Linked DNA regions of Pseudobacteriovorax antillogorgiicola. The protein of the gene in region 1 interacts with the protein of each later gene in a pairwise test. Links are inferred from orthologs where the notes say so. Each region holds a gene or a part of one and is shown on either strand. Other genes may lie near its edges. The genes, in order: dprA and recA.

The links.
Region 2: the proteins of dprA (region 1) and recA interact in binary tests that used the Bacillus subtilis proteins (3 or more experiments, as listed by UniProt). The link is inferred for Pseudobacteriovorax antillogorgiicola from one-to-one orthologs.

Annotation. Positions count from the first base shown.
Region 1 is NZ_FWZT01000014.1:21,327-36,751, forward strand. The notes cover bases 7,716-10,525. They hold dprA (DNA-processing protein DprA), read left to right. Parts: upstream 7,716-8,571; coding sequence 8,572-9,480; downstream 9,481-10,525. Other genes in these bases: B9N89_RS17720 (LysM peptidoglycan-binding domain-containing protein), read left to right, coding at 7,716-8,518; B9N89_RS17730 (DUF494 family protein), read left to right, coding at 9,615-10,115; B9N89_RS17735 (ATPase, T2SS/T4P/T4SS family), read left to right, coding at 10,210-10,525. Also shown: rsgA (ribosome small subunit-dependent GTPase A), read left to right, coding at 1-816; B9N89_RS17685 (acyl-CoA dehydrogenase family protein), read left to right, coding at 826-1,986; B9N89_RS17690 (hypothetical protein), read left to right, coding at 1,943-2,953; B9N89_RS17695 (response regulator transcription factor), read right to left, coding at 2,958-3,326; B9N89_RS17700 (hypothetical protein), read right to left, coding at 3,390-3,977; B9N89_RS17705 (O-antigen ligase family protein), read left to right, coding at 3,976-5,316; B9N89_RS17710 (PilZ domain-containing protein), read left to right, coding at 5,357-6,055; B9N89_RS17715 (tetratricopeptide repeat protein), read left to right, coding at 6,071-6,802; more of B9N89_RS17720, read left to right, coding at 6,806-7,715; more of B9N89_RS17735, read left to right, coding at 10,526-11,118; B9N89_RS17740 (DEAD/DEAH box helicase), read right to left, coding at 11,090-12,892; B9N89_RS17745 (hypothetical protein), read left to right, coding at 12,988-13,437; B9N89_RS17750 (tetratricopeptide repeat protein), read left to right, coding at 13,439-14,248; tRNA (adenosine(37)-N6)-threonylcarbamoyltransferase complex transferase subunit TsaD, read left to right, coding at 14,360-15,376; 16S rRNA (adenine(1518)-N(6)/adenine(1519)-N(6))-dimethyltransferase RsmA, read left to right, coding at 15,423-15,425. UniProt on the Bacillus subtilis protein: Protein that helps load RecA onto ssDNA during transformation. Binds cooperatively to circular ssDNA, is able to bridge different segments of DNA. Favors the loading of RecA onto SsbA- or SsbB-coated ssDNA and formation of RecA-DNA filaments.
Region 2 is NZ_FWZT01000009.1:140,204-155,713, forward strand. What follows is about bases 9,631-12,525. They hold recA (recombinase RecA), read left to right. Parts: upstream 9,631-10,467; coding sequence 10,468-11,583; downstream 11,584-12,525. Other genes in these bases: B9N89_RS13735 (EI24 domain-containing protein), read left to right, coding at 9,631-10,281; B9N89_RS13745 (VWA domain-containing protein), read right to left, coding at 11,626-12,492. In the rest of the region: B9N89_RS13705 (CBS domain-containing protein), read right to left, coding at 1-417; B9N89_RS13710 (7TM diverse intracellular signaling domain-containing protein), read right to left, coding at 430-2,397; B9N89_RS13715 (molybdopterin oxidoreductase family protein), read right to left, coding at 2,534-4,996; nitrite reductase small subunit NirD, read right to left, coding at 4,993-5,310; nitrite reductase large subunit NirB, read right to left, coding at 5,328-7,736; B9N89_RS13730 (MFS transporter), read left to right, coding at 7,950-9,275; more of B9N89_RS13735, read left to right, coding at 9,499-9,630; B9N89_RS13750 (SAM-dependent methyltransferase), read right to left, coding at 12,630-13,535; B9N89_RS13755 (hypothetical protein), read left to right, coding at 13,742-14,620; B9N89_RS13760 (hypothetical protein), read right to left, coding at 14,658-15,308; B9N89_RS13765 (hypothetical protein), read right to left, coding at 15,364-15,510. UniProt on the Bacillus subtilis protein: Multifunctional protein involved in homologous recombination, DNA repair and competence.

The DNA.
Region 1 (15,425 bases):
GAGACTGATATTCCCTGCTGTGTGATTGTAAACCTCGCTCCCCGGCATTCAGAAATCTCTCGCCGTGATCCTACCTCTCAAGAACGAAGTCATGTATTGGCAAGCAATGTGGATCAACTGCTCGTAGTTGCTAGTTATCAGTCCCCCCTTGTGAAATGGGGCTTGGTTGATCGCTACCTCGTGCTAGCTGAAGAGCAAGGAATCGAGCCGATCATCGTTCTCAATAAAGAGGACCTTTTAAAAGAAGAGTCTGAGGAATTTCGGCAACGGTGTCGGGAAGAAATCGAAACCTACCGGCGGTTGGGCTACCGGATCTTTTCCCTTTCCGTGCTTACTAATTCTAAAGACCCTGCCATCACGGAGATTGGTGAGTTAATGAAGGATAAGGTGACGATCTTGAGCGGCCATTCCGGGGTTGGAAAGTCTTCCCTAGTAAATATGTATCGGCCGGAAATTGTTCAAGAGGTGGAGCCGGATGCTGATATCTTTTACAAAGGTCGCCATACCACCACCTATGCGAGCTTTATAGGGCTCGACACCGGGGGTTATGTGATTGACACTCCTGGCATTCGAAGTTTTTTGCTGGGTGATCGCAGTAGCATCGACCTTTCCTACAGCTTTCGAGAGTTCCGGCCCTATATGGGGGCGTGTAAGTTTCGCGAATGTCGGCACATCGATGAGCCTGGCTGTGCAATTTTGGATGCCTTGCAGAAAGGTGAAATAACGAATAGAAGATATCGATCCTACAAAGGATTACTACTGGGTGATACAGGGCGAGAAGGGCGTACTCGCGATGATGAACTAGAAAAAGGATAGAGGTGAACTATGTCATACTCGTTTGCGGATTCTGAAGAAATCAAGATGTTGCGTGAGTCAGTGCGAGACTTTGCGGAAAAGGAAATTGCACCCAAGGCACACGATCTCGATGAAAACGAAGAGTTTTCTGTTGAGCTTACCAAAAAGATGGGTGAGCTAGGACTTTTTGGAACTGTAATCCCTGCCGAGTACGGTGGCCAGGGGATGGACTACATCCAGTATGTAGTAGCAGTTGAAGAATTGGCCCGTGTAGATGGCTCTCACGCGGCGACCATTGCTGCTCATAACTCTCTGGGAGCAGCGCCCCTTTACTACTATGGTAACGAAGAGCAGAAGAAAGAATATCTGCCAAGCTTGTGTGACGGCAATGGGCTTTGGGCTTTTGGGCTTACAGAAGCTGACGCCGGTAGTGACGCTCAAGCAAGTAAGACCAAAGCTGAGTATGACGCAGCCAATGACGAGTGGGTCATCAACGGCTCTAAAATCTGGATCACCAATAGTGCCAGTGAGCTGACCAAAGGGATCACTGTTCAGGCTATTACCGGAAAGCGTGATAATGGCAAGAACGAGTTATCCTGCTTTATCGTTCCGGCAGATGCCAAAGGGCTAACGCGCAAGGTCATGCATGGTAAGATGATGTGGCGAGCTTCGAATACAGGTGAGCTGTACTTTGATAACGTTCGGGTGCCTAACTCTGCTATGCTAGGGAATAAGGGGGAAGGCTTTAAGCAGATGATGGAAACTCTCGACAATGGTCGCCTTTCCATCGGTGCTATGGGGCTTGGGCTTGCAAAAGGAGCCTTGGATCTCACGATTAAATATGCCAATGAACGACAAACTTTTGGGAAACCGATTGCCAAGCATCAGGCAGTGGCTTTCAAATTGGCTGAAATGGCAACTCGTATTGAGGCAGCAGAAGGCCTGCTTTACAAAGCAGCCTGGCTTAAGCAGGAAGGTCGCGACTTCCAAAAGCACGCGGCGATGGCGAAGCTCTACTGCTCAGAAGTTGCTGAATATTGTGCTCGGGAAGGCCAGCAAACCTTTGGTGGCTATGGATTGATGAAAGAGTACCCGATCGAACGACACTATCGTGATGCAGCACTACTACGGATTGGTGAAGGCACTAGTGAGATTCAAAGACTTGTTATTTCGCGATATATTGGCTGCTAGCTTTAAATGGAGCGCATGGATTGCGCTCCTCTATACTTTGCTTGGGTGCAGTCACTTTGGTGTTGGAACCCAGGCAAGCTACGATGATCGTTCGATCTCGGTTCTTACATCAAGTCTTTTCAATCAGCGGCTCTCCCCGCGCTACTCAAAACAGTCTTGGAAAGGTGATTGGCTTTTCCGTCGAGAACGATTGGAGCTGATCGATCGTGACTTGCAGGCCGTGCGGCCGGATTTGCTGGTTTTCCAGGAACTCCTTGCCCGACGAGGGAGCCCATCGGAATCTGATCGTAGTATCCTCTCTTATGGGGCTCTAGATGGCTATCAGTGGGAGATGCAGCTTGCTCGCTTTTATGAAGACACCCAGGAAGAGCAGTTTTTTGCTTTAGCTATGGGCTTACCGTTGCGACCTGGAGATCGATCGAAGTCGTCGGTTTTCAAATTAGGGGTCGATGGTGCTTTTTCTATTAGCCAAATATTCCTTGAGGATGAGCCCATTTGGGTGGTGAATGTTGAGATGCCTCAGGACGCTCAGAAGGTCGACGTCTGGTATGATGTTCTTACCAAAAAGCTGCGCGAGTATGGAGCTAAGGAATCGATCTGCGAAAAGCGGCTGATTGTTGCTGGCTATCTTCCAGGGCGGCTATCGTGGCCATTCTACCAGAGGTTTCTTCGTCAATTTAATCTGAAAGATACCTCCACTGGTTTCTGCGAAGTAGCGACTGACTGTCAAACGGGAACCCCAAGCAATGAAATTTTCCTCAATACCTCGGAAGGAAAGTCAGGAACTCAGGTGGATCGAATTTTAGCTCACGCCGAGTCTGTGGTGTATGCGAGCAGCGCCGAGCTAGATAATGCTGATAAGGTTACAACCCGCGGAGAGGTTTACGGTCTCCATAGTCATTGGCCCACACGGAGATTTGCTTGGAACTCAATTTTGCGGCTTCCAAAATGCGTAGGAATTCTTTGACGTTTTAGCCCAAGTGAGGCTTAAGGGTTGCTATGAGATCATCTGGATCGAGAAACGGCTTGTGCAGTGCGGCCTGCGCGCCTATCGACAGGGCTGTTTGCACTTTGGGGTGCGCATGATCGTGACCCGTGCTGATGAAAATAGGGATGTTGTCATTGTTTTCGCGAACGGTCTTGATGATATTGATCCCGGAAATGTCAGGCATCTCTAGATCAGTAATGATGGCCGAATACTGATTCGTCTGAATCTTGTTGAGCCCTTCCTCGCCGCTGACAACATACTCACACTCGAATTCGTCTTCCAGAAGAGTTGCCAAGATCTCGGCAATATCCCCTTCGTCATCGATAATTAAAAGTGATTTCTTTTCAGTCATTTGAAGCCAGTCCACGCAATCCCAATTGAGCCTTATTATAGCGGAGTCTCTAGTAAATATCGCCTATTTTTTGAGTCTATAGCTAATACCCACGGCAACTTCAAAGCCGTGAAGCTTATTGGTTTTGGTGCCGCGCCAACGATCGATACGTAGGGAATAGACAAATGGGCCTTGGATGTGAGCCAAACGAGCCGCGACCCCCACCCCAATTTCGGTTTCAAAATCAGGCTCCTTGACCAGAGGAAAACGGGATTTTTCATTGGGAGTCATGTAGATAAATTTGGTTCCCAACATCAAGTAGGTGGGGTGATACAGGCGAATGACATAAAGCGAATGATTGGATACCGAAAGGAGCGCAAGCTCCTTATTCAAAGCATCACGATAGTAGCTTTTGAAGCCAAGGCTGATACCCACGTTCCAGTGTCGATTGAGATAGTGATCGTAGCCGAGAAACCAAGTTTTTTTGTAAGGAGAAAATAGCTCCTGCGATCGAGCGATGGGAAAGTTTCCAGCAAGTTCTAAGGTTACATAGTCTTTGTCGAAGGGATTCAGTGGATCTGGTTTGCCAGATTTCCCGAAAAGGTTATGGTGGAACAGAAGCCCCCATAGGAAAAAGCAGAGGTATATTCGATAGGATCGCGAGGTTTTCATGTCCAATTCATCTTTCTCTAGTCATAAGGCCTGTGCGTCTGTGCCTTTGGCCCCCTGGGAAAATATTCTACTAATTCTTGCCGTATTTTCCATGGTATTACCACCTGCTTTTCAAGCAATCTCGACGGGGTTTGTGGCACTCTGGTGGCTATTTAGGCGTGGTTGGCGCCAAATTTTCCCCGAAGGTGAAGGGGTTGAGTCATCCGATCGGGTGCTCCACCTGATTCTAAAAGTGCTCCTCATAGGTCTTTTGGTATCCATCGCCTTTCGCTTGGCGTCGATGGTTGCAGAAATCCACCAGTACGGATGGAGCAATGCAGCGACTATTATTCAGCAGAATCTGAAGCTTATGGGAAAGTACGGCATTTGGGGGAGTTTTTTAGTGCTAGCCTTCCAGTATGCTGTGAGTCGCGGCTGGTCGATCGACGGCATCGTCAAACCTTTGGCGGTGTTACTCTCCCTGCTAGCCATCTACATGATTGCGCAACGCTACACTGGCATTCATTGGGTTCACGGTTTTAGTGGAACCTTGCCGGAGAATCGCTTTGCCTATGGGGTCTATCGAGCCTCGGGCTTTATGGCTCATCCCTTAACACTGGCCTATAACTTGATGCTAGTCATTTCTTTGTGCTTCGGCCTCGCCACTTTCCACCCTCAACGCCACACAGCTCGATACTGGTATCTTTGCGCCCTGATGGGGCTGGTTTGCCTATTTTTGACCAATTCAAGATTTCCGGTAATTCTGACCCTGGCTATGATTGCCATATATTGTGGGATCGGCCTCCGGCGCTCCATGCGGCTCTGGGCCATTGGAGGCTTTATTGTGCTTAGCCTTCTCGCTTCTTGGAGTATCAAAGATCGGTTTGGTGAGATATTCGATGAGCAAAGATCCTTGGAAGACCGCATCCCTCGTTTAGTTTTCTGGGAAGTCCACTGGCAAATGTTCAAGGACCAGCCTGTTTTCGGGGTTGGTTATGTCTTCAAAGACCAGCAGACTGTGGCCTACTACAACAAGCTTGGGTACAATGATCTAAAGAGAAAGTATTCGGCTCACAATATCTATCTGCAAACCTTGGCGGACTCGGGTATTACAGGTCTTCTTTCAATGTTCTCAATGATTTTAGCCCTTGTGATCGTCGCTTGGCAGCTATGGTATCGGTGGCACCTGCCGACACTAGGCATCATTGTCCTCTCCATGCTCCTAGCCGGTATGATGCAGAATATACTAAGGGACAGTGAGTTTCTTTCCGCGCTTTGGATGTCCTTAGCGCTCCTTTTAGTTTTCTTTAGGGAACGTATCTTTGCAGCAGGAAGTCAAATCAAAGATATCCAATCCTGACCGAATCATTCGCATCTTTATGCGAATGTGCGAAGGGGGAATGTATGCCTTAATTCGCACCAAAGCCAATTCGAAGGTAGGGATTCGCTGCAACTTCAATACGGTTGATCCTGGTAGAAGCCCTCCTCAGGTGTTTTTCTCGGGTGTATCAGAATTTGGTCTTTCAAAACTCAGAGTTGGTGAAGTCGTCCGCTTTGAGGTGATTGGAATGCCGTCGAAGGTTATTTTTCAATCGAAAATTAGCGGAATGGGCAGCGGCTCAATCTGTTGCGATCTACCTAAATCTCTGGTGAGCATTGAAAGACGTTCGGCGGCTCGGTCGAGTACGAGACGAAATTTGATGGCTTATATGAAGCTAGGCATCTGGAACCCAGCCCAAAACGAAGCTGGCGCGCCGCCAGTATTTGATCACCATCACGAAATATTTAATTGGATTCCGGTGTTTGACATTAGCATTGGTGGAGTTTGTCTGCGCACGCACTTTCCATCGGTTCTGTCTTCATTGATGGCCGTCGACAGCGATCGCAATGCCCAACTTATCCTGCCTATGAACGAACCACTTATGATACCGTCCACGTTCCGTTGGCAACGACGAATCAAGAATCGCTTTGTAGAGGCTGGTGAGGAACGGTATCAATTAGATTTTCGTATTGGAGTTGAATTTAATCATCTGCGTGATGAGCAGCTGATGAAAATCAAACAATTTATTCGTCAACTCAGTGTGGCTGATGCCATTTAAAGGGAGGTCGCTATCTTGCAAAAGCTAGCAATCATAATCTTCAGTATCATCTGGAGTGCTCCAGGCTGGGCTGGCGATGACCTTGAACTCAAGCTTGCCAAACTTTGGGGTAAGATTGACGAGCTAGAAATTAAAGTTCAGAGGCAGGAAGAAAAAATACGGATTCTCGAACGAGGCTTAATGCTAGGGGTGATCCCGGAAGAACTACTAAAAGGCAAGCTTAACTTTGAATCTGAAACTAGGCCCCCTATTGCGTGGGATGATCACCATGATAGGCAAAGCCATTCGGTAAAACCAGAACCATCGGAGAGGACGGATAGCCCTCCTCAGGCGCAGAAGCTTCTAGACCAAAAGTACACTGAAGCCGACTATAGTCGTATGATAAAGGAAGCGCAGAGCTTGTTTAGTAGTGGCAAGTATGGACAGGCAATTACCATTTATCAAGAGATTGAAAGGAGCTTTCCTGCTCGTAATGGAGAAGGACAAAGCTTCTATTGGATTGGATTGTCTTGGTACTATCTCAAGGAGTATGACCTCGCTGAGGCGAGCCTGCTCAAATTAATAGCTCACCATTCCGATAGTCCTTGGATTCCTAGTGCCCGCTTGTTTCAGGGTAAAATCCTTGTTCAGAGAGGGCTTCCTGAGCAAGCTCTGCAAGCCTTTCGTCGAATCATCGACGCCTACCCTGAAAGTGATACATCTGAGATGGCCCGTCACGAAATCAAGCTGATTCGTGAGAGGATCTGATCCATGGCTAAGCTCATAATCTTCCCTCTATTGCTTCTCATCACCACTCATGAACTCATGGGTCAGAACCAAGAGATCAACGTCGGTGAGCTTGATAACTTGGAGCAAGGGTTTGATGACGATCAACAGTTTCAGAACCAGCAGGAAGGGCAAGATCAGTTTCAGAACCAGCAGCAAGAACAGTTTCAAAATCAAGGGAACGGCTTTGAAAATAATGGTCCCATTAATTTCGGCAATCAGGCTAATTTTGGTGATGGTAACCCTCTGAATTTTGGTGTCGAAAATGGAAGCCAGGGAAATAATCTAAACTTTGGCAATGGCGACGATTTTCCCGATAATTCTCCTGCTCAAGCTGCATCGGAGCAAGGGGCAATGGATGAAGGGTTTAATCAAGAGATGAGCGAACAGAACTTCCTCAATAACAGCTTGAACCAGCCAGCTGATCAAATGAATATGAATACGAACAACACGATGATGAATAATCCTGCGTTGGATATGGAAGATGTGGCCACTTCGGAGTCTCCTATGAATCAAGCGACTCCTTTTCGCTTGCGGGGGCCTCTCATCAAAAAAGTAACGGAACCGAATCTATTCTCAGGGGCGCCTCCTTTGCCAGGAACGATGAGACAAATGGCTGTGGGTGAAGCGCCCGAAGAATATCCGGTGGAGGTTGGTGATACGCTGTTCGATATCTGTGACCAACTCATTGATGAGCCAGGCTACTGGCCAAAACTTTGGGCATTGAACCCGTATATCCGAAACCCGCACTTTATCTATCCCGGAATGAAACTGCGATTTTACCCAGGCGATGAGTCAAATCCTCCGTTTTTGAGGGTTGTCACCGAGGATGATGTGGTGCCGGTCGACCGGGGAGCGATAGTTGAAGATGAGCTTCTAGCTGAAGATGTCACCCCGCTGCTAACAAAGGCTGAAAAGCCCAATAGAACGCCGGTGATCTCGCCAGATGAATTGCGGGAGTTTCCCGAGCTTGACGAAGCCTTCATCCGTGAGGGAGATGTCTTTCGAACAGACCACCAGAAAGTGATTATCCCAGCCTTTGTTTTTGAAGAGGAGCAAAAAGCACTGGCAACCATTCGAGGTGGAACAGCGGGCTCTTTTCTCCTTGATAAGGGGCAAGATATCGTTATTGAAAAGGAAGAAGGTGTCGAAGTAGGAGCGACTTTATCAGTGATTCGTCCCTCAGGAGCAGTGATCAATCCAGCTACCGAGGAGAGGGTGGGGTATCGCTATGAATTTGTAGGTCATATCAGAGTGTTTCGCCAGTTCCCTGATGATGAGGATCTCTATGGAGCTAAAGTTGTCTTTAATCGCACAGGAATTAGGCCCATGGATCTTGTGGTGCCATTCCTATCGGTGAAACGCAAGGTTCCCTACGACTTACAATCAAGGGAAGCAGGAGACCACTTAGTTGTTGGCTTCGACTTCCCCTACTCCTTTTTGGGAGGGCGTGGTTCATTTATCTTTCTAGAACAGAAAAACGGAAAACTTGAAGTCGGTGATACGATCAAGCTTTTTCAGGACGTAAGGAAGGCGTCATTGGGAAGTGAGGCTAAGAATCTTCCATTGTTTCAGAAGTTTGTTGCCGAAGCGCATATAGTCGACAATCGTGGCACCGCAGCGACAGCTTTTGTGATACGAGACATGTTCGAAGTGCGTCTTGGTGATAGCACCAAAAGTCAGGTCCTAGAGCAATAAGTCTCTCGTGACGATAAAACTGCTTTGATATTCAAGCAACCAGGAGGTTGCTGATGAATATTCTTGATACAACCCTTTGTCACATTGTTTCACAGCTCACATATAAATGGATTCCGATCGGTGATGAATGGGAATCGACGTCAACGGATGTGCTTCACACAATACCCTGGTTGGAGTGGAGGCGTTATATTCGTTGTGAGCAGAATCGAGGGACCCCATGGGGACAGGTTCTTCATAAGCACCTTGACGGTGCATATGATGTCGTATTGAAAGAACTAGAAATCCTCATGACTTCCATAAAACAAGGGTATCACTATTTATCCATATGCGATCCGCGCTATCCCTACTTATTACGTCAAATTAAAGATGCCCCTTTTGGGCTCAGCTATCGAGGAAATCTTGATGCGTTGCATAACCCATGTCTCGCTATTGTTGGCTCACGGAAAGCGGCAGTCGATGCTGTTCGTGAGGCGCAGGATTTGGCAATGCGCCTTGCCTACGAAGGAGCCACGATTGTGAGTGGTGGCGCCATCGGTTGTGATACCGCAGCCCATCTTGGAGCCCTTTGTTCTGGTGTAAGACCGAGTCCCACGATTGCCGTGATGGCTGGTTCCATCGATAAGCTTTACCCCCGTTGCAATGATGTCCTGTTCCATAGAATATTGGAGTATGGCGGAATGATTATCAGCGAGCGTTTAACAGGGACGCAGCCAAGACCGATGGACTTCCCCATTCGGAATCGCATCATTTCGGGCATAGCCAATAGGGTATTGTTGATGCAGGCAGCGAATCGATCTGGAGCGATGTCTACTGCAAATCTAGCATTAGCCCAAGGACGAGATGTCATGGTGTATGAACCCAGACGCACAGACGTGCGTTTTACAGGTAATCAGGCGTTGATGGAGCAAGGCGCACCTTGGTTCTCTTCGGCAGATGATTATTTTCAATTGAAATGGGAGTGATAATCAAACCTTGATTATTTTATTTTGCTTTCCGTAGGACAAAGCTTTAGTCTTATTAAGAGAGTATTTCCAACTAGGCACATATCGCCCAATGTCTTTGAGTCTAAGCTCGAAGTTCCTTGGAGGAGATCCAGATGAAGAAGGCTGCTGGTAGCCATCCCCATTGGTGGGCTGTTGTAAAATCCATGGCTGATTTGGTCGCCTCTGGCTATGACGAGCTTGAACTTACTGAGCACTATGTAAAGGATGAACTCATTGGCAAAGGCTTTGACGAATCTCAGATCAACTTAGCGGTTACATGGGTTGAGAAAGCTGTTAATTCTGGAACGGTGAACGAATGCTTAGCCATGTTGCAAAAGCAGTCTGAAGGTGTTCGAGTGATCAACCCTTTGGAGAAGGTTTGTTTTTCTTCCTCGATCTGGTCGCGGCTTGAGATTTGTCGCCAGAAGGGCTTGATTTCTGATGAAGCCGTAGAACGGATTTTAGAAGGAGCGAGGGTCATCGACACAAGAGACTGGGAAGATGATGAAGTTTCTAATCTTCTCGCTGAAATGCTATTCACCTTCAATCCGAACAATACAGAAACAGAATATTTGGAAATGCTGCAACGATGTGTCCCACAATTCTATTGTTAACAACGAAATATTTGACTTTAAAAGTCTTTATCACAGCCTGACAGTAGGATGTCCTTAGGAAAGCTTCCCTTACGCAAATCTAAAAGGGAGCTTGATGCGAACTATCCAAACATTGATTGATCGTATGATCGATGAGTCTTGGCAAGAACTTTTGGTCAATGGCACAACATCCATGACCTTGATTGCCCAGGATCAGAAAGCGACATGCACGGCATCGCCGTTCTCAGACGCGTATGATATGAGTCGTTTGATCCAAGATTTTGCGAGAAGTCACAAGGTGCGTGTTGATCCTATGCGACCCGCCGGCGGCGGCATCATTGACATCGATGGCGATTGCTCGGTTCGCTGGCACGTGATGATGCCTCCGGTGGCATCAACAGGCCCTCAATTAAGCCTTCGGCAATTAAGCTGGAGTCACATCAGTTTATCTAGCTTCCATCACCTGCCTGAGAATCAAAAAATGCTTGAGGAACTAAGGCACAGAGGGTGTGTTTTTTTCTCTGGTCCGACTGGCTCTGGCAAAACAACTCTCATGACAAAGCTCATTGACAATAGTTTTTCTGAGGAACGATTATTTATTCTGGAAACATTGCCAGAGATTCCCCTTTTATCAGACCGCTGGGTGCGGTTGGTGGAGCAGTTGCCTAATATGGAAGGGCAGGGTGCGTTTAGCCTGACAGACCTTCTTCGTGAGTCTCTCAGGATGAGGCCTGATCGCTTTGTGCTGGGCGAAATCCGTGGGCAGGAGGCCCTAGCTCTATTTCAGATGCTGATGGCATCTCATGAGGGGGTCTGGGCTACCATTCATGCTTCCGGCCCCGACATGCTAGTGCCGCGTCTTTCGCAATTGAGTGGGGTCCATGAAGCCGAATGGCAACAGCTTTTTGAAGGACTGAAGCCTTGCTATGTGCAAATGCAAAGAAAAAAGCCCCGCGTGGCGGGGCTTTTTCAATTTGAAAATGGAACGTTTCATCCTATTTTTTTCGACCAAAAACCAGCTTGAGGAACTTTTTGACCACACCACCCAATGACTGGTTTTGCTTGGCTGCTACTTGTGGCTCTCTGGTTTTTTCTTTCACCCTTTGGCGATTACGTTGTTGGTTGCCCTTCTTACCATCCTTTCGGTTGTCGTGGCGATCCTGAGGCCGCTTGCGCCCCTTATTCCCTTGGTGGGTCGATTTTTTCTTACGGGTATCTTGCTCATCCGAGCGGCCTTTGCCGCGGCTATGTTTCTTACGGCTACGATCTTGGCCGTCTCTGCCTTTAGCAGAGCTAGCGCCTTTGCGATTGTCTGGCTTTCCGCCACGCTTGTTGCCGCCCTTGCGGTCCTTGTTGCGATCACCGGAGCCAGCTTTTGTGACTGAGGTAGTGCCTTTGAATTCAGGGTCTTTATATGGATTCAAAGCCTTGTCTTCAATGGCGAGGTGCTCCTCATCAGCCATAGTGACTTTTATGTCTATCTGGGAGCCTAAGTACTCCCGTATGGCTTCCAAGTTGTGGCCATAGTCTTCGCAGATGAGAGAGTAGGCGGAACCCTGAGCGCCAGCACGTGCCGTACGTCCGATACGGTGAACATAGTTGGCAGCCTCTCCTGGGAGGTCGAAGTTATAAACGTGGGTTATGTCCGAGATGTGTAGCCCTCGACTTGCTACATCAGTGGCAATGAGTGCCTTGACCTTGCCCTCTTTAATTCGCTCGATCAGATTGATACGCTTACGCTGAGGTAAGTCCCCTGTAATCAAATCTGCTTCAATGCCGTTGTTGACAAGTTTGTAGTGAACCCATTCGGCAACCAGTTTTGTATTGGTGAAAATGATCGAGCACTTGGGTTGGTGCTCCCGAATCAGCCCAAGTAATACTTGCAATTTTTCCGTGGATTCGCAAACGATCGCCTTTTGATCAATGCGTTCTGGAGTCATGACTTCAGGGTTGACGGAAATGTATTTTGGATCTTCTAAATACTCAAAGGCCAGCTCTTTCACCTGGTCATTGGTGGTCGCTGAGAATAGGAGCTTTTGGGTTTCTTCACCGAGGTGGCGTAAAAAGAACTCCACATCTTCGATAAAGCCCATATCAAACATGCGATCAGCTTCATCGCAGACAAACTGAAGACAGTGCTGCAAAGACAGGATCTTCTTCTGGCGATAGTCTTTCAGTCGGCCTGGTGTGGCAACGATGACGTCTACACCATCCTTGATGGCTTTGGCTTGCTTATCGTAGTCGACCCCACCATAGACGGCCATAGACCTAATATTGGTAGCTTTGAAAAGCTCTTCCGCATCGGAGTGGATCTGTACTGCGAGTTCCCTTGTGGGAACCAGAATAATAGCTAAGGGATCACGACTTTTGATTTCGCCCTTTTTAAGCTTGCTGATCTCATTGGCAATGGAAATCAAAAAGACTCCGGTTTTGCCTGTTCCGGTTTGGGCAAAGCCAGCTACATCGCGACCGGGGATCGTGTACGGCAAGCATTTGCTCTGCACTGGTGTAGGGGCTGTCCAGCCCATCTGGCGAATGGCGTCGAGAACCGTTGGCTCTAAGTTTAGGGTCTCAAAACTGCCTACCTCTTCCGTGCCCTCGTCAGAAACAAGCTCGGCTGACTCATCCTCGAAATCGGGATCATCATCCTTGTCGGCAAGATCTTTATCGGCAAGATCTTCATTGTCGAGTTGGGTTTGCTTAAGGTTTTCGTCGGTTGCTGTTACAGTTTCTTGGGTGGTTTCGTCATCTGAAGCGATGCTTAAGCCGGTGTCGTTATTTTCTTGGTTTTTATTCATATACTTCTTTTACTCAATTCGAACATTTTTGAAGCCCGAAGCGCTTAATCTTTGCGAAATCGATCCGATAAAACTGACAAAAAGTCAGGTGTGCCATGATAGACAACGAAGACCAAAATCCTAGTGACGCAATCGATTCCGAGGAATCGGAGTCTCCGCAGCTTGATCAAAAGACTACGGATGATAACCCAGAATCGGCTTCTCTCCAAGGAGAAGAAGCTATAGCCAGCCGATCTGAGCCCACTGAGACTGCCAGTCCTGATGAAGATGATAACAAAGATGACGGTAGAGTCCACGACAATGACGAAAATTTGGCAATCGATGAACCTGCTGACCTACGGGATGTCTTGTCCGAATTGGCGCAGTTTAGTCATGCGACCGAGGACTACCTTCGTTGGAAAGAAGAGTTGAAGCTATTGACCATGGATGCAGTCTTGAATCTTCCTTACTACGAGCTATGGCGTGCTGAAGCCAACGATTGGTTTAGACGATCAGTTATACTAAGATCTCGAAGACGAAAATTGGAGAAGAAGAAAGGAGCCTAGTTTGTTCGGTTACAAAGCGCAGTTGTTGGTTGTGGTTTTCGCTCTTGTTGGGTGCGTAACTCCTCAAGAGGAAAGACAAATCAAAGAGGATATCGCTCGGCTCCAAGCTCAGTTGGTGCAGATGCAGAACGACTTTCAAGACTCAGATTCCAGCCTTAAGTCGAGCACCAATAAGCGTGCTGCCAGCACCAACTCGCGACTTGAGCGGATGACCATTGATATTCAGAAGCTTAAAGGTGAGGTTGATGCTCTAAGAGTGGGGGTGATTACAGGACAGTTACCAGGTCAAACCGACGATGAAGGCCCCTCCATGGCAACCAAACTCTTGGCGGTGATCGAGCGTCTTGAGGCTCTTGAGGAGCAACAAAAGAAGATCATGACGGCGATCGAGAAGGCAGGTAGCCCTTCTAAAAAAGTAGAGTCGAAACGTTCGAGCAAGGTGGCCACCAATATCAAAGGCTTGCGTCGGGCATTTAAGGAAAAACGCTACCGACACGTGAAAGAGGATGCCCCCGCTGTGATTAAAAAGCTCAAGAAAGGCACCAAGCTCCGCAAAGAGGCCCAGTTTTTATTCGCGGAAAGTCTTTACAAACTCGGCGATATTAAATCAGCGGCTCTCGAATTTGACGAGTACCTCAAGTCAGATCCGGACAACAAGGTTGCCCATGCTAATTTGCGCCTGGGAGACTGTTTTCGTCACCTCGGAGACTCAGCTACGGCCAAGATTTACTATGACGAATTAGTGAGTCGGTATAGCAGTAGCGAAGAGGCTCGCATTGCGAAGCAGCGACTTGAAAAGCTTAGTATTTGAGTCGAAGCTTTCTGTGTTATCCGACAAGCTATCCTTCCAGCTTGATAAAGCTTGATCCATCTCCTATAAGTACTGTGTAGTTTTGTAGCGTCAATTATACGTGAATCGAACATGCTAGTACTAGGAATTGAGTCAAGCTGCGATGAGACCGCAGCGGCAGTTGTTGAAGATGGTCGCAAGGTTTTATCCTCGCAAGTCTTTTCCCAAATAGAGACCCATAAGGTCTTCGGCGGTGTGGTGCCAGAGATTGCAGCGCGGGAGCATCTGAAGGTTATTCAACCGATGGTGCAAGCTGCCTTGGATGAGGCTTCGTGCACCTTGGAAGATATCGATGCCATCGCAGTGACCCAAGGCCCAGGCTTAGTTGGAGCCCTTTTAGTCGGCATAACCTACGCCAAGGGTCTGGCATTAGGAACAGGAAAGCCACTGATTCCGGTGAATCACGTTCATGCCCATATTCACGGCGCTCTCTTGGGCCTCGATGCTCCATTGGAGTCGCTATTTCCAGGCTTAGCGCTGGTGGTATCCGGCGGGCATACCAACATCTACTATATGGCAAACCCAACAGACTTTGAGCTTCTAGCGCAGACCATCGACGATGCCTGTGGTGAAAGTTTTGATAAAGTCGCCAAGCTTTTTGGTCTTGGATATCCTGGTGGGCCAAGGATCGAAGCCCTCGCAAAACAAGGAAATCCAAACCACTTTCAAATGCCGAGGATGGTCGAAGAGAAGAAACGCTTGCTGTTTAGCTATTCTGGATTGAAGACACATATGGTAAACTTACGTCACAGGAACAAGGGAGTTTTTACCGATGAAGAAACTGCCGACCTGTGTGCTGCGTTTCAGGAAGAAGCTTTAGGGCAGCTTGTTCGCAAGCTGGAATCAGCCCTTGCTTTGAAGCCAGCATCATCCATTCTGGTCGCTGGCGGCGTAGCAGCTAATCAGCGGTTCCGGGCTATGGTGGATGAAGCCATCAATGTTCCGGTTTATTTTCCGCACCTGCGGTATTGCTCTGACAATGCAGCTATGATCGCAGCTCTGGGATACCATCAATTTAACACTCAAACCCATCCTCAGTCAGTCTTCAGTGACTACGATTGGGATGCATTTTCCCGCTACCATCGGTAGTGGCAGGCGCGGTTGATGAACTTCTGAAAACGAGGAAAAATGGGCTATG
Region 2 (15,510 bases), on another replicon or contig:
GCTACCATCTTTGGACTTTTCTTGATTATGGACCCAGATCCTAAACATATCTGTTGACGTCAACATACCCACCAAATTAGCGGTCTGAGGCTCCTGACCAGAAAGGACTGGAAAGTGACGGATTCCAAGCTTCTGATGGAGTTTAGCGATATCCTGTTCTAGGTGCTCAACCCGAACAAAACTTACAGGCCGTGTCATCACCGTAATCACTTTAGCCTTGAGCTTGTCTGCCTTGGAGATGAGGGTAAACTTTCTCACAATGTCACGTTCTGTGACAATTCCCACGATTTCATCATGGTCATTGACGACAAGAACACTCGATACCTGATCGTCGATCATACGATTGACTAGGTCTTCCATAGCATCTGACTGATGCGCAATAATCACGGAAGGGCTTATGATAGAAGATGCTTCCACGGCCTTTCATCCTTATGCTGCTGGTTTCTTACGATCATCAACATCGATCGGAAACTTGATTGTCGTCAAAGTATAGAAGTTATTCTGGATAAATCTCATAGTACCTCCATAAGATCGAATCACTTGGTGAGCGATACCGATGCTGACACTCGTTTCATGGTCATTGGGGATATTGGTTTTATCAGGGCCGAGGGCCTCAATATTCTCAAATAACTGGGGCCTTGTATCCTTATCGCTATCGGTGCAACTGTCTTTAACAGTGATGATAATGTCGTTTTTAGATCGTGTGACCGCCATCTCGATCCATTTTTCATCGAGATCGGATACCGAGTTGATCGCGGAGACGAACACTTCACTGATAATGTCGGCTAGGTGGAGAGGGTTACCTGGAATGCTGATGCCATCGGGGAACTTGGTTTGCAGCTCGATCTCATGTTGAACACAAAGGCCGTGGTGAAGGTCGATGATCGATTGAAGGAAGTCTTTGATGCTAACTTGCTTGCCACTCTGAGTGATAGGGTTTAGGTAGGTGATGGTAAGGGCTTTAATGATTTTCTCGATCTTGTCAACGGCTCGCTCAATTTGTCCTGTGCGCCTAACAATCATTTCTTCGCTCATGGTGCTGGGGCGAGACAAAATAGTCGCTCCGGTGCGAATAATCATCAGCGGAGTATTCACCTCATGGGCCAAGGCATCAGCGATCCTGCCCAGGGCTGCGAACTTCTCCTGCTCGATCACATAGGCTTGATTTTCTTTATAGCGTTTATTGGCCATCTTAAGTTGTTTCGTTCGATTCTCAATTTTCTTCTCTAGGCTTTCATTAAGCCTTGTAAGCTCCTTCTGAAGACTATCAATTTTATTGGCCAGAACCATAGCCAAACAAATTAGCTCGAAGCTGATGCTAAGTTTATAGGCGTGATCCATCAGGAGGCTTTCAGGGAGTTGACCCAGGTTGGTGAGAAGTTTAAGACACACTAAAACAGTGGCTGCACTCCAAGCAATGATCATATACTTCGCTGGTTTGAAGTCGCGAGCATAGGAGACAATGGCGGTAATAAGACATAGGGTTGTGGTTAAGGTGATATAGGGAATAATGAAGGACGTTGTTAGGTTATGAAGGTTAGGGAGCCATCCTACCACAAGAAAAACAAGGGAGCCTCGTGCAAAATACTGAAGTGTTCGATCTAGTGCAGGGGCTTGAAAGCGGAGTGGCAGCATTTCACGGACACATGCAATACGGAGATAGACGACGAGGGCGACGACTGGAGTTAGATATTTGAGCCAACCGTCCTCCCGTGGCCAGATCCAGTCCGCATTGCCGTCATTGATGGTCGTGGCAACACAGCTGATAACGACGAAGGCAACATAAATAAGATAAGGTGCATCACGAGTTGAGAGGTATAGGTAGAGATTATAGATTGATAGACCGATTGCAAGTCCGAAAAATAGCAGAAAGATGATCTGAGATTGAATCTCTTCAGTCATACGCTCAGTGCTAGTTAAGAAGTTGTAGTGCATCGTGAGCGGAACCGAGCTGTCGATTCGTAGATAGATCTCATGTGGCCCGTTGCGATCAGTATCAAGCTGAAAATTGGGCCAGTTACGGTACGGATAGTAGCGCTCTGTATCACGGAAGCCGTAGTATCGATCTTGAAGGATAAGCTTCTTGTCGTGGTACTGCCAGAAGTCGATACTGGTGATTTCCAAATTGTCGATTTGCCAAAATAGGGGCTGCTTACAGTCTCGCAAGCGAACGTTGAACTTGATCCATAGGGGAGTTGTACGTGGAGAAAATGTCCTCTTTTCAAATACCGGCACGAAGCCATTGGAGTCCTGATTCAGCTCAGAAGGGTGGGGCGCAGAATCAAGTTGATACTTTATATTGGTTATATTGATGCAGGAAGCGTCGTAAGCTAACGCCTGCGTTGCAGAAAGTATTGATAATATCATTAGCAGGAACTTCGCCATGACAAACTGCATCTTTCTTATCTAGTTCTTCTGTACTTCTATTCGGCACCTTGGTTTCAAAATTTAGGTAAGATTGCTGGATTACGATTTCTAATTGGAGTAATTTCAGGGGCCAGGTGCAATGACCTAAGCTGAATCCTCAAAACAGTTAGTTTGAGGAAAGGTCAAGAAGTGCTAGGCGGTCTTGTGAATTTAGGGGGTTTTTTTTAAAATAATAAGATAGTTTACTGGGCTTGATATTAAAGGGTGCTCCTTGGGATAGGTAAATCACGTGCTCCAGCTTTTGCTTATTCATAAACGCATAGCGGAAGTGCCTGTGCTGCTCATCTTGAAGTTGAATCCGATCGTAGGATGATTGCTCAGGAAAATGACGATCCAGAAAGCATTGGCTACTCTCCTTTCTTGAGTCGGCGAATCGGTAGTAGACATGATCGAACATGGGGATTTCTATGAGGTAGTCGAAGTGATTCTTGGCCAAGGGAAGGGCAGAGCGACTCGCTAGAATACCTAATCTAGTCCCTTCGTACATTTCAACAGAGACTCCTGTAAGTTTGTAGTCCGGCTGCCCTGAATAAGGATCAATTCGACGAAGTGTCATACGATTGGCCAAGACCGACCGTCCACCCTTTTCAGACCAGTGAAAGGGAATAAATATGGTGTGTCTATGGATATGCTCGTTGAGGAGATAGGGAGCAATAAATTCACCACCCCCATGATAGACTCTCAGCATACCTGTATCGACGGTTTGATCCTGCAAGAGGCTTTCAAGGTCGGCTGGATGAATTTCGATCATTGGCTCTGGATCGATGCGATTCAAACTGGGAACGCGACAGGTCCGGGTCATGGTATGCCAGTGTCCTTTCACCCTCCCTGTAATCATTGTCCATGTTGCGCCTTGCTCCTGTGGAAAGGTAGAGGCCTGATGGTATTGAACTGGGCTCATTTGAGCCTTTCCAGTCGAAGTATCGAAGATGCCATCATCAAATACCCGTGCTTGGGATAAGCCGTCGGCCGACACAGGCCAATGGCGGGGTTTGAATTCCTCATACTCTTGTTTTGTCATGTTTGCGAAAGCCGAGATGTTGAATCGTCTTTGCCCATGATTGCGGAAGCCAGAAAGCCTTGCATGCTCTTTGAATATTTCAAAAGGATGATTATACTGAAAGTGCTTGCTAAAGCCCAAGTGATGAGCTACCTGTGTGATCATCCACCAGTCAGGCATAGCCATGCCTGGGTAGGAAGCGAATGCTCTTTGGCGACTGATTCGGCGCTCGGAATTGCTTACCATTCCATCTTTTTCACCCCATGTGCACGCAGGCAATTTGATGCTGGCATGTTTTACAGTCATAGAGGATAGAAAAGGTTCGGATACAATAACATGGGGGCAGCGACGAAGAGCCTCACGAATATAGTCCGAATCAGGAAGGCTTACCATTGGATTGGTTGCCATAATCCAAACTGCCTTGATCTTTCCTGCGTGCATCGCTTCAAAAAGTTCTATGGCCTTTAAACCTGGTTTGCGGCTTATGTGTGGTGACTGCCAGAACTCTTGAACGGTCTTTAGGTTGTCTTGGGTATAATCCATATGAGCTGCCAGTTGATTGGCGAGTCCCCCAACTTCGCGACCGCCCATGGCATTGTTTTGCCCAGTTAATGAAAATGGACTTGCACCAGGCTTTCCTACCCGCCCGGTAGCCAGGTGGCAATTAAGTAGGGATAGAACTTTTTCTGTGCCGCAGGATGATTGATTAAGACCCTGAGAAAAGAAGCTTAGGGTACGGTGATGCTGGAGGAACTGTTTGTAAAATTCAGCGAGAGGGCGTTCATTGACTTCACATATTGCAGCTACCTTGGGGATAGAATAGGAGGAAGCAGCCGCTATGGCTTCATGAGCTCCGGCTACATGTTGGTTTATGTAGGCATTATCGATGCCACCGTATTGAGCTATAAAGTTCAGGAGACCTTGGAAGAGGGCGACATCCGTTCCTGGTTTGAGGGAAATATGGAGATTGGCGTGAAGGCTTGTTGCATTTTTCCTTGGGTCGATGACGAGAACTCTTGCCCCTTGAGCCTGCCGGTCTCGAACCCGATCGAATAATACTGGATGACAATGAGCCATATTAGAGCCGACGATCACAAATAAGTCGGCTAGATCGATATCTTGGTAGCAAGCAGGAACTGTGTCGCTACCAAAGGCCCGCTTGTGAGCCGCTACTGTTGAAGCCATACAAAGCCGGGAGTTGGTATCAATGTTTCCTGATCCCAAGAAACCTTTCATCAGTTTGTTGGCAACGTAGTAGTCTTCTGTGAGCATCTGACCTGATACATAAAACCCTAGGGCTTCTGGGCCAAAATTGGAGCATGTTTCACGTAGCACCGTTGCAACTTCCGTGAGTGCTTGTGACCAAGTGCTTGTTTGACCATTGACACTAGGAAAAAGTAACCTGCCCTTGTGTTGCATTGTTTGACCTAAAGTTCCACCTTTCTGGCAGATAGCACCAAGGTTTGATGGGTGACTAGGATCGCCAGAGACAAGGTAGTGACCGCGCTCATAGTTTACTGTTAGGCCACAGCCTACACCACAGTAGGCGCAACTAGTTTGGGTGCTCATATCTCAACTCTAACATAGATATCGTTATGCTCTATTTTTATTGGGAAGCATTTTACTTGCCCCTCATCCGGAAATTCAGCATGGCCGTTTTTGAGGTCGAAGACCCAGTTATGAAGGGGGCAGGTTACTTTTGTTCCATGAACGATGCCGTCGGCAAGAGGGCCCTTGCGGTGAGGGCAACTATTCTCAATAGCAAAAAGCTGATCATCGATGGTCCGAACAAGAGCGATCGAATAGGCTCCACATAGGAAGCCACGCCCGCCCTGACGAGGTATATCGTCAAGGCTTGCCACTTTTAAATATTTCATTGTCATAGTTAGACTCCCTCGACTTATGCTTGCAAACTAGGATGTGGGGATTTGCTGAGTTCTGCCCACGGATCGCTTTGGCTTCGAGCTTGAGATCGTTGAAAGCGATCGTATAGGGTCGAGCGGTTGGCCGCTTGATGGACTAGCTCATCCTTAACCCAATCCAAGCCGACTCGTTCGATCCAGGGGGCTGTGCGCTCTAAGTAGCGAGCGTTTTCCCGATAAAGTTGCAAGAATGCGCCCGTATATTCCATAACTTCATCACTGGTTTCTACTTTGCAAAGAAAATCACAGGCGCGAACCTTAGTGCCGCCATTACCACCAATATAGATTTCCCAACCAGATTCTACAGCCACAACTCCAAAGTCTTTGATGGTAGCTTCGGCACAATTGCGCTTGCAGCCACTAACTGCCATCTTGAATTTATGAGGTGTCCAAGACCCCCACGTGGCTCTTTCAATTTCGACTCCCATAGATGTCGAGTCTTGAGTTCCAAAGCGACACCACTCAGAACCTACACAAGTTTTCACAGTTCGAACTGCTTTGCCATAGGCATGTCCAGATACCATGCCCGCTTGATTGAGTTTCTGCCATACCTTTGGTAAGTCTTCGCGCTTTACGCCGAGAAGATCAATTCTTTGGCCACCAGTGACTTTTACCGTTGGAATGTTAAATTCGTCGACCGTATCGGCCAAGGCTCGCAACTCATCAGCGCTTGTCATGCCTCCAAACATCCTAGGAATAACAGAGAATGTGCCATCCTTCTGGATATTGGCATGGAGTCGCTCATTTACAAAGCGGGATTGAGGATCGTCTTGATATCCTTCTGGGTTGGCAGCCAAGAGATAGTAATTCACGGCCGGGCGGCACTTATGACAACCATCACGATTGATCCACGACATGCGTTGGAAAGCCTCCGTCACCGATTCCATCTTGTGATTAAATATGTAGGCTCGAATGCGATCATGATCCCATGGAGTACAAGGACAGATTCCCGTTTCCTCGTTCGCTTCTAATAAGTGATCTCCGTTTAGCGATTGCATGATTCCAGAAACCAACCCTTCACAGCTGCCACATCCTGTTGCTGCTTTTGTTACGGCTTTCACCGATCCTAATGACGACAGACCCTTTTCTTGTATAGCACATACGATGGCACCCTTACTCACACCATTGCAGCCACAGACCTCCTCGTCGTCGGCCATCGCACTGATATCCATGCTTGTCTCTACATGAGAGCCGGGGCCAATGACAAGATGGTTTCGCATGGTTTCAATCGAATCTTGGCTTACTAATAGAGACTGATACCAGTGACTGTGATCAGTATTACCGTATAGAAGGACACCTTTGAGTTTGTGGTCATGAATCAGAATCTTGCGATAGATACCAGCTGTTTCATCAACAAGAATCAGTTCTTCATCTCCAGAATCTGCATTTGGAGAGCCTGATACATACAGGTCTACTCCAGATACCTTAAGCCGTGTCGGGTAAGATTGCATTTCGTAAGGATGCGCGGGCTCATCGCCTTGACTTAGATTTTTAGCTAAGGTATCAGCCATGTCGTAAAGCGGAGCTACAAGACCAAAGGTTTGCCCATCGAATTCCACGCATTCCCCCAATGCATAGACGTTGGGAACTTGAGTTTCCATGAATTCGTTGACAAGAATCCCTCGGTTACATGGAATATCTGATCGTCTTGCGAGGTCAACTCTGGGTTTTATGCCGATCGCCATTACGATCTTGTCGGCTGCAATAAATTGATCGTCCTTAGTTTTAATACCTATAATTCGATCGTTTTGAATGACGATTTCGCGGCTACATGTGCTGGTATGAAATTCGATTCCTTTTTGGCTCAACTGAGAAAGAAGAAGCTGCGATGCTTTGGAGTCGAGTTGCTTCTCCATAAGATGATCAAGAAGATGAATAACCTTAACTTTGATGCCACGAGTATGTAAACCATAGGCAGCTTCGAGACCAAGCAAGCCTCCACCGATGACAGCTACAGTTTTATTCTGATCTATAGCCATCAGCGAAGTGATATCATCCATGTCACGAAAAACTAGGACATCAGGGTGATTTGATCCAGGGATAGGAATGCGAAAGGCTGTTGATCCAGTCGCAATAATAGCATCGTCGTATTCGTAGCTACGCTGACTTTGATCTATAAGGACCTTGTTTTGCCAATCGATCGTCTCGATAGAGCAACGACTTCGATATTCGATGTTATTCTTTAAAAACCACTCTTGGCTGTGGGTTTGAATATCTTCTAAGCACTTCTCACCCGCTAGAACCGAAGAAAGAAGAATGCGGTTGTATGGTAGGTGGGTTTCCTTGCCAAAGATAGTTATGGAGTGGTGTTGTCCTTGCTTGCATAGCTTTTCCGCTAGCTTAACTCCAGCCATACCACTACCTATAATACAGATTTTTTTGCTCATGGATCGACTCTCTCGTTGTTTTCCTTAAACTCGCTTGGAAACATGCTGCAACGCAAGGACTCTCTTGTGAGTTGTCCATTCATTAAGGTGTCTTTCCCGTACAAGCCTTACATAATGGTTCACTTCGAAAACGTGTATTTAGGAAGCGAAATGGTTCGAGGCATGCATACTGTGCATTGATCACCTCAAAAGTCTCTTTTTCGGGAGTTTATTATGGAACAGCACAAAGCAGGTCGCTTAAACCTCACAGACTTTAAGTCGGTCCCCATGAGAACCTTTCACATTACATGGCTTTCATTCTTTATGTGTTTCTTTGCTTGGTTTGGAATTGCGCCTCTTATGGCAGTTGTGAGAGATGAGTTTAGCCTGACGAAATCACAAATCGGTACGATTATCGTAGCGAGTGTCTCAGCAACCGTGATTATGCGTTTGCTTCTGGGGTATGTTTGCGATCGTATTGGCCCTAGAAAAACCTATACCTATTTGTTGGCTTTTGGTTCTATTCCTGTTTTTGGCATAGCCTTCTCAAATTCATATGAAACTTTTTTGATCGCACGATTGCTCATCGGTTGTATTGGTGCCTCGTTTGTTCTAACTCAGTATCATACCAGCGTGATGTTTACCTCCCGGGTTGTCGGAACTGCAAACGCAACATCAGCAGGCTGGGGTAATTTAGGGGGTGGAGTTACGCAAATGGTGATGCCTCTAGTGTTTACTGGCTTTTTGGGATTAGGATTTGCGGCATCAATGAGCTGGCGACTATCTATGGTCGTAACGGCCTTTGGACTTTTGCTTTGTGCCTTTCTCTATTTTCGCTATACCCAGGATTTTCCTCAAGGCAATTGGGATGAGCTTAAAGATGAACGAAAGAAGGATCTCGCGCAGCATATCGATGGCGAAAGCAATCTCAAAGAACTTCTTAAAGACTATAGAATTTGGCTTCTATTCGTTATCTATGGTGCCTGCTTTGGTATGGAGCTTACCATTAATAACGTCGCTGCCCTCTATTATATCGATCGATTTGGGCTGGATCTGAAATCAGCTGGATTGATGGCTGGATTGTTTGGTCTGATGAATATTTTTGCGCGCAGCTTAGGAGGAGTTTGGGCTGACCGCTTTGGAGTTCAATCAGGGCTGAAGGGAAGGGTGCGCTTTCTCGCCCTGATATTGTTTTTAGAAGGGGCAGCGCTACTTCTATTCTCAAGTATGGATATCCTTTGGACTGCGGTTTTCTCAATGATCATTTTCAGTCTTTGTGTGCAAATGGCTGAAGGAGCGACCTATGCTGTGGTGCCCTTTATCAATCGTAAGCATCTTGGAGTGGTGTCTGGCATCGTAGGGGCTGGTGGCAATATGGGAGCCGTCGTGTTTGGCTTTCTATTTCGCAGCGAAAGTCTGAGCTATGGGGATGCTTTTGGGGTGCTAGGAATATTCGTTATGGCTGTGTCATTTGCTGTACCATTGATACGCTTCTCTCCTGAGAAAGAAAATTTTGAGAAGGAAGTCATGGCGCGGGCTATGGCTGTCAAGTCACCTTAGGGTACTTCTTAGGTCCGCTTTGCTTTTTTCTTTTCTGCGAACCTTGCTATTGCGACTCCGAGTGATACATGAGATTCCTGATCTCTCGTCACTCTGAGCTTGTCTTGTGAAACGAAACCTGTAATAAATATCTTTACCATATCGGTGTATGGTGTTTTGAGAAAAAGTCTCTAGCATTATGTGGATCATCTATGGAAAAATGAATTCCGCCGATTCATAGTGAATGCCACGTCAGGCGAGCACTTTCGGTTGTGGTGCCTATGTCAACAGTTGCGATGAAAGTGAAATAATGGCAAATCCCGTTGCTCAGTTATCAAAAGGTCTCAAAACGTATTGGTTGGGAATGTCTTGGCTAAGGCAGAACCCTAAGTATCTCATGATGTTGCTGATCCCCTCCTTCATTGGCATCCTGTCTGTGGTTCTAATGTTCAGCAGCTTTTGGGAGCACCGGGACGTTATTTATGACTGGGTCTTGTTCGAGCCAGGAGAAAGCTTTCTATGGGTGATTGCTTTTAACGTTGCGCGCTTTTTCGCCTCGGTGATTATTTTCATACTAACACTCGTTAGTGGCTTGCTTGTTTCTAACATCATCTCAGCGCCTATCTACGAGGTGGTTTCTGCTGCAGTGGAGCGGGACAAAACAGGAAAAGTGGTTGAGATTTCTCTCTGGGAATCTATAAAGTTGATACCAGAGGAACTGAAGAAGATTGTCGCAATTCTCGGAGTATCCATAGTTCTGATGCTCCTTCCTATTGTTAATTTTGTCGCTGTTTTTCTGACAGCTTTCCTTATTGGCTGGGATTTCTACGACTACCCACTTGCGAGGCGTGGCCAAAGTTTCCGGCAGCGTCGTGAGGCGGCGCTGAAAGATTTTTGGTCGATCATGGGTCTAGGTCTTTGGTTGACGATCCCCGGTTTGCAGATATTCCTATATCCTTTCGCAGTGGTTGGGGGCACTTTGCTCAATCTGGAGCGGCTAGAAAAGATAGAGGCACCGGTGTCTTAGCCTGCTCGGCTGGTAGAGCATTGGTTTAGGAAAAGAATTTTGGTTTGAAGTCTATCTAAAGCTCTAGAGCTTGGCGAAGGTCTATCAGAGCTGAAGATAGTGAGCGGCAAAGAAAACTTTTTATCGATACATAACGCAGAGGTTGGGCTTTTCGGCAGCCTCTAAGGGATTCGAAAAAACTTACTTATGAGGTCTAAGGCCATGGTAATGGAAAATGTTAAAGAGCGTGTCCAGGCGATTGATGCAGCGGTTAGCTCTATTGAGAAGCAGTTTGGTAAAGGTGCTATCATGCGCCTTGGAACGGCTGATGGGGCAGCATCGAAGGTGGAAGCTATTTCTACCGGAGCTTTGTCCTTAGATATGGCTCTTGGCGTGGGCGGCTTGCCTAAGGGGCGGATTGTCGAGATCTACGGTCCAGAGTCAAGTGGTAAAACGACGCTAACCTTGCATGCTGTTGCTGAAGCTCAAAAGGCTGGCGGCGTTGCCGCGTTTGTGGATGCTGAGCATGCTCTCGACACATCCTACGCTAAGAAGATCGGTGTCAACCTTGAGGAGCTTTTGGTATCCCAGCCGGATACTGGTGAGCAAGCTCTTGAGATTGTGGATATGCTAGTCCGAAGTGACGCTGTTAACCTGATCGTTGTCGACTCCGTTGCAGCGCTGACGCCTAAGGCTGAAATCGAAGGGGAGATGGGGGATCACCATGTTGGTCTGCAAGCGCGGTTGATGTCGCAGGCCTTGCGGAAGCTGACAGCTTCGATCGCACGCTCTCATTGTACAGTCATTTTCATCAACCAGATTCGGATGAAGATTGGAGTGATGTTCGGTAGCCCTGAAACGACCACGGGTGGCAACGCGTTGAAGTTCTACTCATCGGTTCGTATGGATATCCGACGAATCGCAGCCATCAAGCAGAGTGATGAGGTTGTTGGAAACCGAGTACGTGTGAAGGTGGTCAAGAATAAGGTGGCAGCGCCTTTCCGTGAAGCTGAGTTTGACGTGATGTTTGGCGAGGGAATCTCGCAAACTGGCGACGTTCTTGATCTTGGAGTGAGCAAGGATGTTGTTAATAAGACGGGGGCATGGTTCTCCTACAAGGATCAGCGATTGGGTCAAGGACGCGAGAAGGCCAAGGAGTTCTTGGCACAGAACCCAGATGTGTTTAAGAGCATCGAATTGGAAGTGAAGGATAAGTTTGGCCTCCTAGATGATAAGAAGGCGGCTGACGGTAAGCCAGTTCAAGTGCCAGGTGCTTCGGTAGAAGCGCCTGCAACGGGAACAAAAGGACGCCGGAAGAAGTAGAAAAAAGCCCTCTGTTTTCGGAGGGCTTTCTTGCTTAGATAGTTATTTGCTTGGCAGACAAGGAACTGTTTCAAGAATGATGTCTTGAAAGATCTTAGCCTCCAGCTCTGCAACAGACGAAATTTCAATGATCTCCCGGCTCGAAATGTCCTGAGGGAGGCTCATCAAGTCATCCACGTAAAGATTGAGATTATCGTAATTCTCAGTGGTCCACTGAGAATAGTTTTTCTGAATCACACCCTGGTGAATATCCCGTCTTTGCTCCATGTTCAGCCCACTTTGGTTGACACGGATGGTGATGATAGGAGCATCCAAACTTTCAGCTTTCTCACGAACCTCCTTTGGGCTTTTGTCTGTTGGTTCGCCGTCAGTCACCAACACAAGAATGTTTTTGCGACCGTTGGCAGATGTTTCTTCGCTGACAAATTTTTCACCCCAGAGAATGGCATTCAAATACGGAGTATCGCCTTTTGGTGAGCGCGTAAATGAAAGCCGCTGTTCTAACATTGAGCGATTTTCAGGGAATGACTCGACGCTAATATAACTCTCAGCAGGCATGTCTTCAAAGCTTTGATTCCGATTGTCTGGGGTAAAGCGAGCGATGGCTATAGAGCTGATGGCTTCGTCACGGTCACTAGACACGAAGGCTTCGGTGAGTGCATCGAAAGCCGAAAGAATTGCTCGTTCGCGATTGGTGGGGCCACAATTAGCGGAGTCTCCGCTAGGGCAGTCGGTGTCGATCATTGACCTTGAATTATCGACAAGAAACAGGAAATTCGCTCCTGTGTAAACCTCTCCAGACTCACAAACTTCAGCGTTGTTTTTCTCAACACCTTTAAACTCCGCATTCTGACAAGAGAGGTTTAGAGATCCTAGCAATAGGGTTAATGGCAGCAACTTCAACAACATAGTACAACTCCTCAAGACAAGCCTTATGGCTGAGTCATAATAGCGTACTTTGTGGATAGTTTCAAGTGGATTTTGTAAACTCGCTAAAAACTTTCCACTAATTGTTGCTCTCTAGTTACTATAACTAATAAAATCGGTTATTTAGTTCCTTGCTTAGCTATGATGACCGCAAGGGAAATCAGGCGACGCTCGTAAAGCCATTGGAGAACCCAGGCGCTGATCCGGTACTTAAACCAATGGTCGGGTTTGCTCCAGCTAGCGAATTCTGTGTGGTGGTGTGCAACGAATTGAGAAAAGGGACTAAAGACTTGCTCAGATATATCCTCCCATTCGAGGAGCTCTAAGTGGTGATCAGAGAGCTGTTTCTCATAGGTGGAGCGATCCACTAGGTTTTCCAAAGGGATTTTTGATGCTGCTGCCATCAACCGAACCATGCCCTTTTCTATGAAAGATACTTGGCTAAGGTTTACGGTGAGGTCGACGAGGCCAATACCGCCCTCCGGGTTAAGAGTCTTGTGACAGAAGCTGAAAAAAGTTTCGCGGGACTGAAAGTGGTAGGCACAGTCTAAGGCCAGAATCTTATCGACTCTTGTATCGGTGGGGACTTGCTGAAAACTGCCCTGAAAGATATTGACTCGCTCTAAGGCGCGGGTTCTTCTTCGAGCCAGAGCATTCTGAGATTCGGAAATGTTAAACCCCTGAACCTCCCTGACTTGAAAATGTTCGATCCAAAGGCAAAGTTGATCACCATTGCCAAAACCAATGTCGATCACCTTATCATGTGAGTTTAATTTACACCTCTCTCCAAGTAGCACAGCCATGGCCTTAGCAGCTTGGGGGTAGCTTCTGGTATTAGACCAATAGCCCAGGTTCGCCCAAGATGAGTTTTGCTCGATATTGAGCAATTGTTCTTGCTGATCGAAAAACTCACTCTTACCAAACAGTGACAAAGTCACGGAACGCAGACAAAACATAAAAAAAGAATCTGAAAGAATCCAAAACAGGCAGAAACCAAAAAGGCTTCCTAGAGCGAAGTTCATCATCAAAGGCCTTCATAGAGTACAGGATAGTAGGAAAAAACTCAAAGTTAGCTAAGTCTAAAATAAAGCACAAATTGAGGTCCATTCAAGGGGTTTAAGACCTGTTTTGGGAGACTGGTTAAATATTGGTAAATTGGGTTTGGCTGGCTGACCAATTTAATAATGGGTTAGACTTTTTTCAAATAGTTCAGAATAAGGAAGGAAGAAAGATGCTCACTCATTATCTAGGAGCCATGGCTGCATTGTTTTTAATTGCAGGCAGCGCACACGCAACGATTCTACCACCCAACACCCTACACCTGGAGGATACGGTTCTCCAATCAAATGTTACGGAGGAGCAGTTCAACGAGGCTATTGACAAGGCTGAAGCTTACTACAAACCCCTGATCCAAGATGCATTCGGTGCTAGTCTTCGTATCAATCGTCGCTGGTCAGACAGCACTGTGAATGCTAGTGCCAGCCAGTTTTTTGGATCTTGGAATGTGAATATGTACGGAGGCCTCGCTCGGCGTCCAGAAGTAACCATTGATGGCTTTGCTCTCGTCCTTTGTCACGAGCTTGGTCATCATTTGGGTGGCTATCCATACTCATCGTCATGGGCCGCTAACGAAGGGCAGTCTGACTATTTTTCCACGATCAGCTGTGCCCGCGAGCTATGGCGCGATGAAGTTGATATAAATGCTTCGTTTAGAGCATCTGTCGATCCACTCCCTAAGGCACTATGTGATAAGGTCTGGGTTTTAGAAGTGGATCAGGATCTTTGCTACCGTTCCATGATGGGTGGTAAGGCACTTGCAGATTTGCTCTCGGCACTACGCAATCAAACTGTGTCTTTCGAGACACCTTCGAAGAGCAAGGTTAGCCGCACAGATAACTCTCATCCAGCGGGGCAGTGTCGCCTCGATACTTACATGGCAGGTGCTCTTTGTGATGCTGAATGGGACCCGTTCACCATTCCAGGCAAATCACTAGGCAGTCGTCGCAATGGTGCTGATGGTGAGCGAGATTCGCTAGCTCATACCTGCTCAAGAACAAGTGGTACAGAAGTAGGGGTTCGTCCAGCTTGCTGGTTTAAGACCCTGCTGTAGCTGTAGTCCTTTCTTTCGGGGTGACCTTCGCGTCACCTCAGTTTACGATCCGAGCTTCAAGCTGGCCACGAACCACTTCTCGAAATCCCCCCGTCAATCGGTATGGTACGAGCTCTGAATCTTCAAACTGGTTCCAATATAAGCTGTAGTAGGCAGTCAGGTGGGTCTCTTGTCTTGTAAGAGCTTGTTGGCAGGATACGGTCGCCCGTGTCTTGGCATCACGAAAATGCAGGTAGAGTTCCACAAATACTTGAGACGAACCCAAAAAACCGGGAATATCGTCAACCATCTGTGGATTGAATAGAAAACATGACAGCACTGTATTTTTAATATGACGAGCTTCACAGCGCCGATAGGCCTCCTTTTCGAGATCGAAGAGGTTCTCATTCCAGTAAATCGATTCCAGAACAGGAGTGAGTGCAGAACCAGCGATTTCGAAGTTGGAAAAAAAGCGATTTGGCTGGTTGCAAAGCTCAGGGCCGAAGTTGTTCATAATAGCGTTTTGTAGAGAGGTGTTGAATTCGTCTTTATAGTCCAGCGGCGCGGCGTCACGCAATACCCGGGCGTGAACGTGGATCTCCTCATCTCCCCAAATGCCTAGAACCGTAAGGAATGAAGTCGTCAAAACCCCTAACACAACAAGAATGGGATAGATACCAAGCTTCGATGACGAGTCGGACTGGGTCATAATTGTTCCGTATTTAAACGTTCAAAACGATTGAGGGACCAGAGGGAGGAAGAAACTATTTTTCTTCGAGAGGCCGACGGAGTGTGCCATACTTATTAAGCAGAAAGCGTTGCTCGGCCATAATCTGCTGCAAGGGGACTCCTTCAGAGAGTTTCAAAACAACAGAGTCCTTTTCTGAGCGAATGACCTTACCAATGACTTC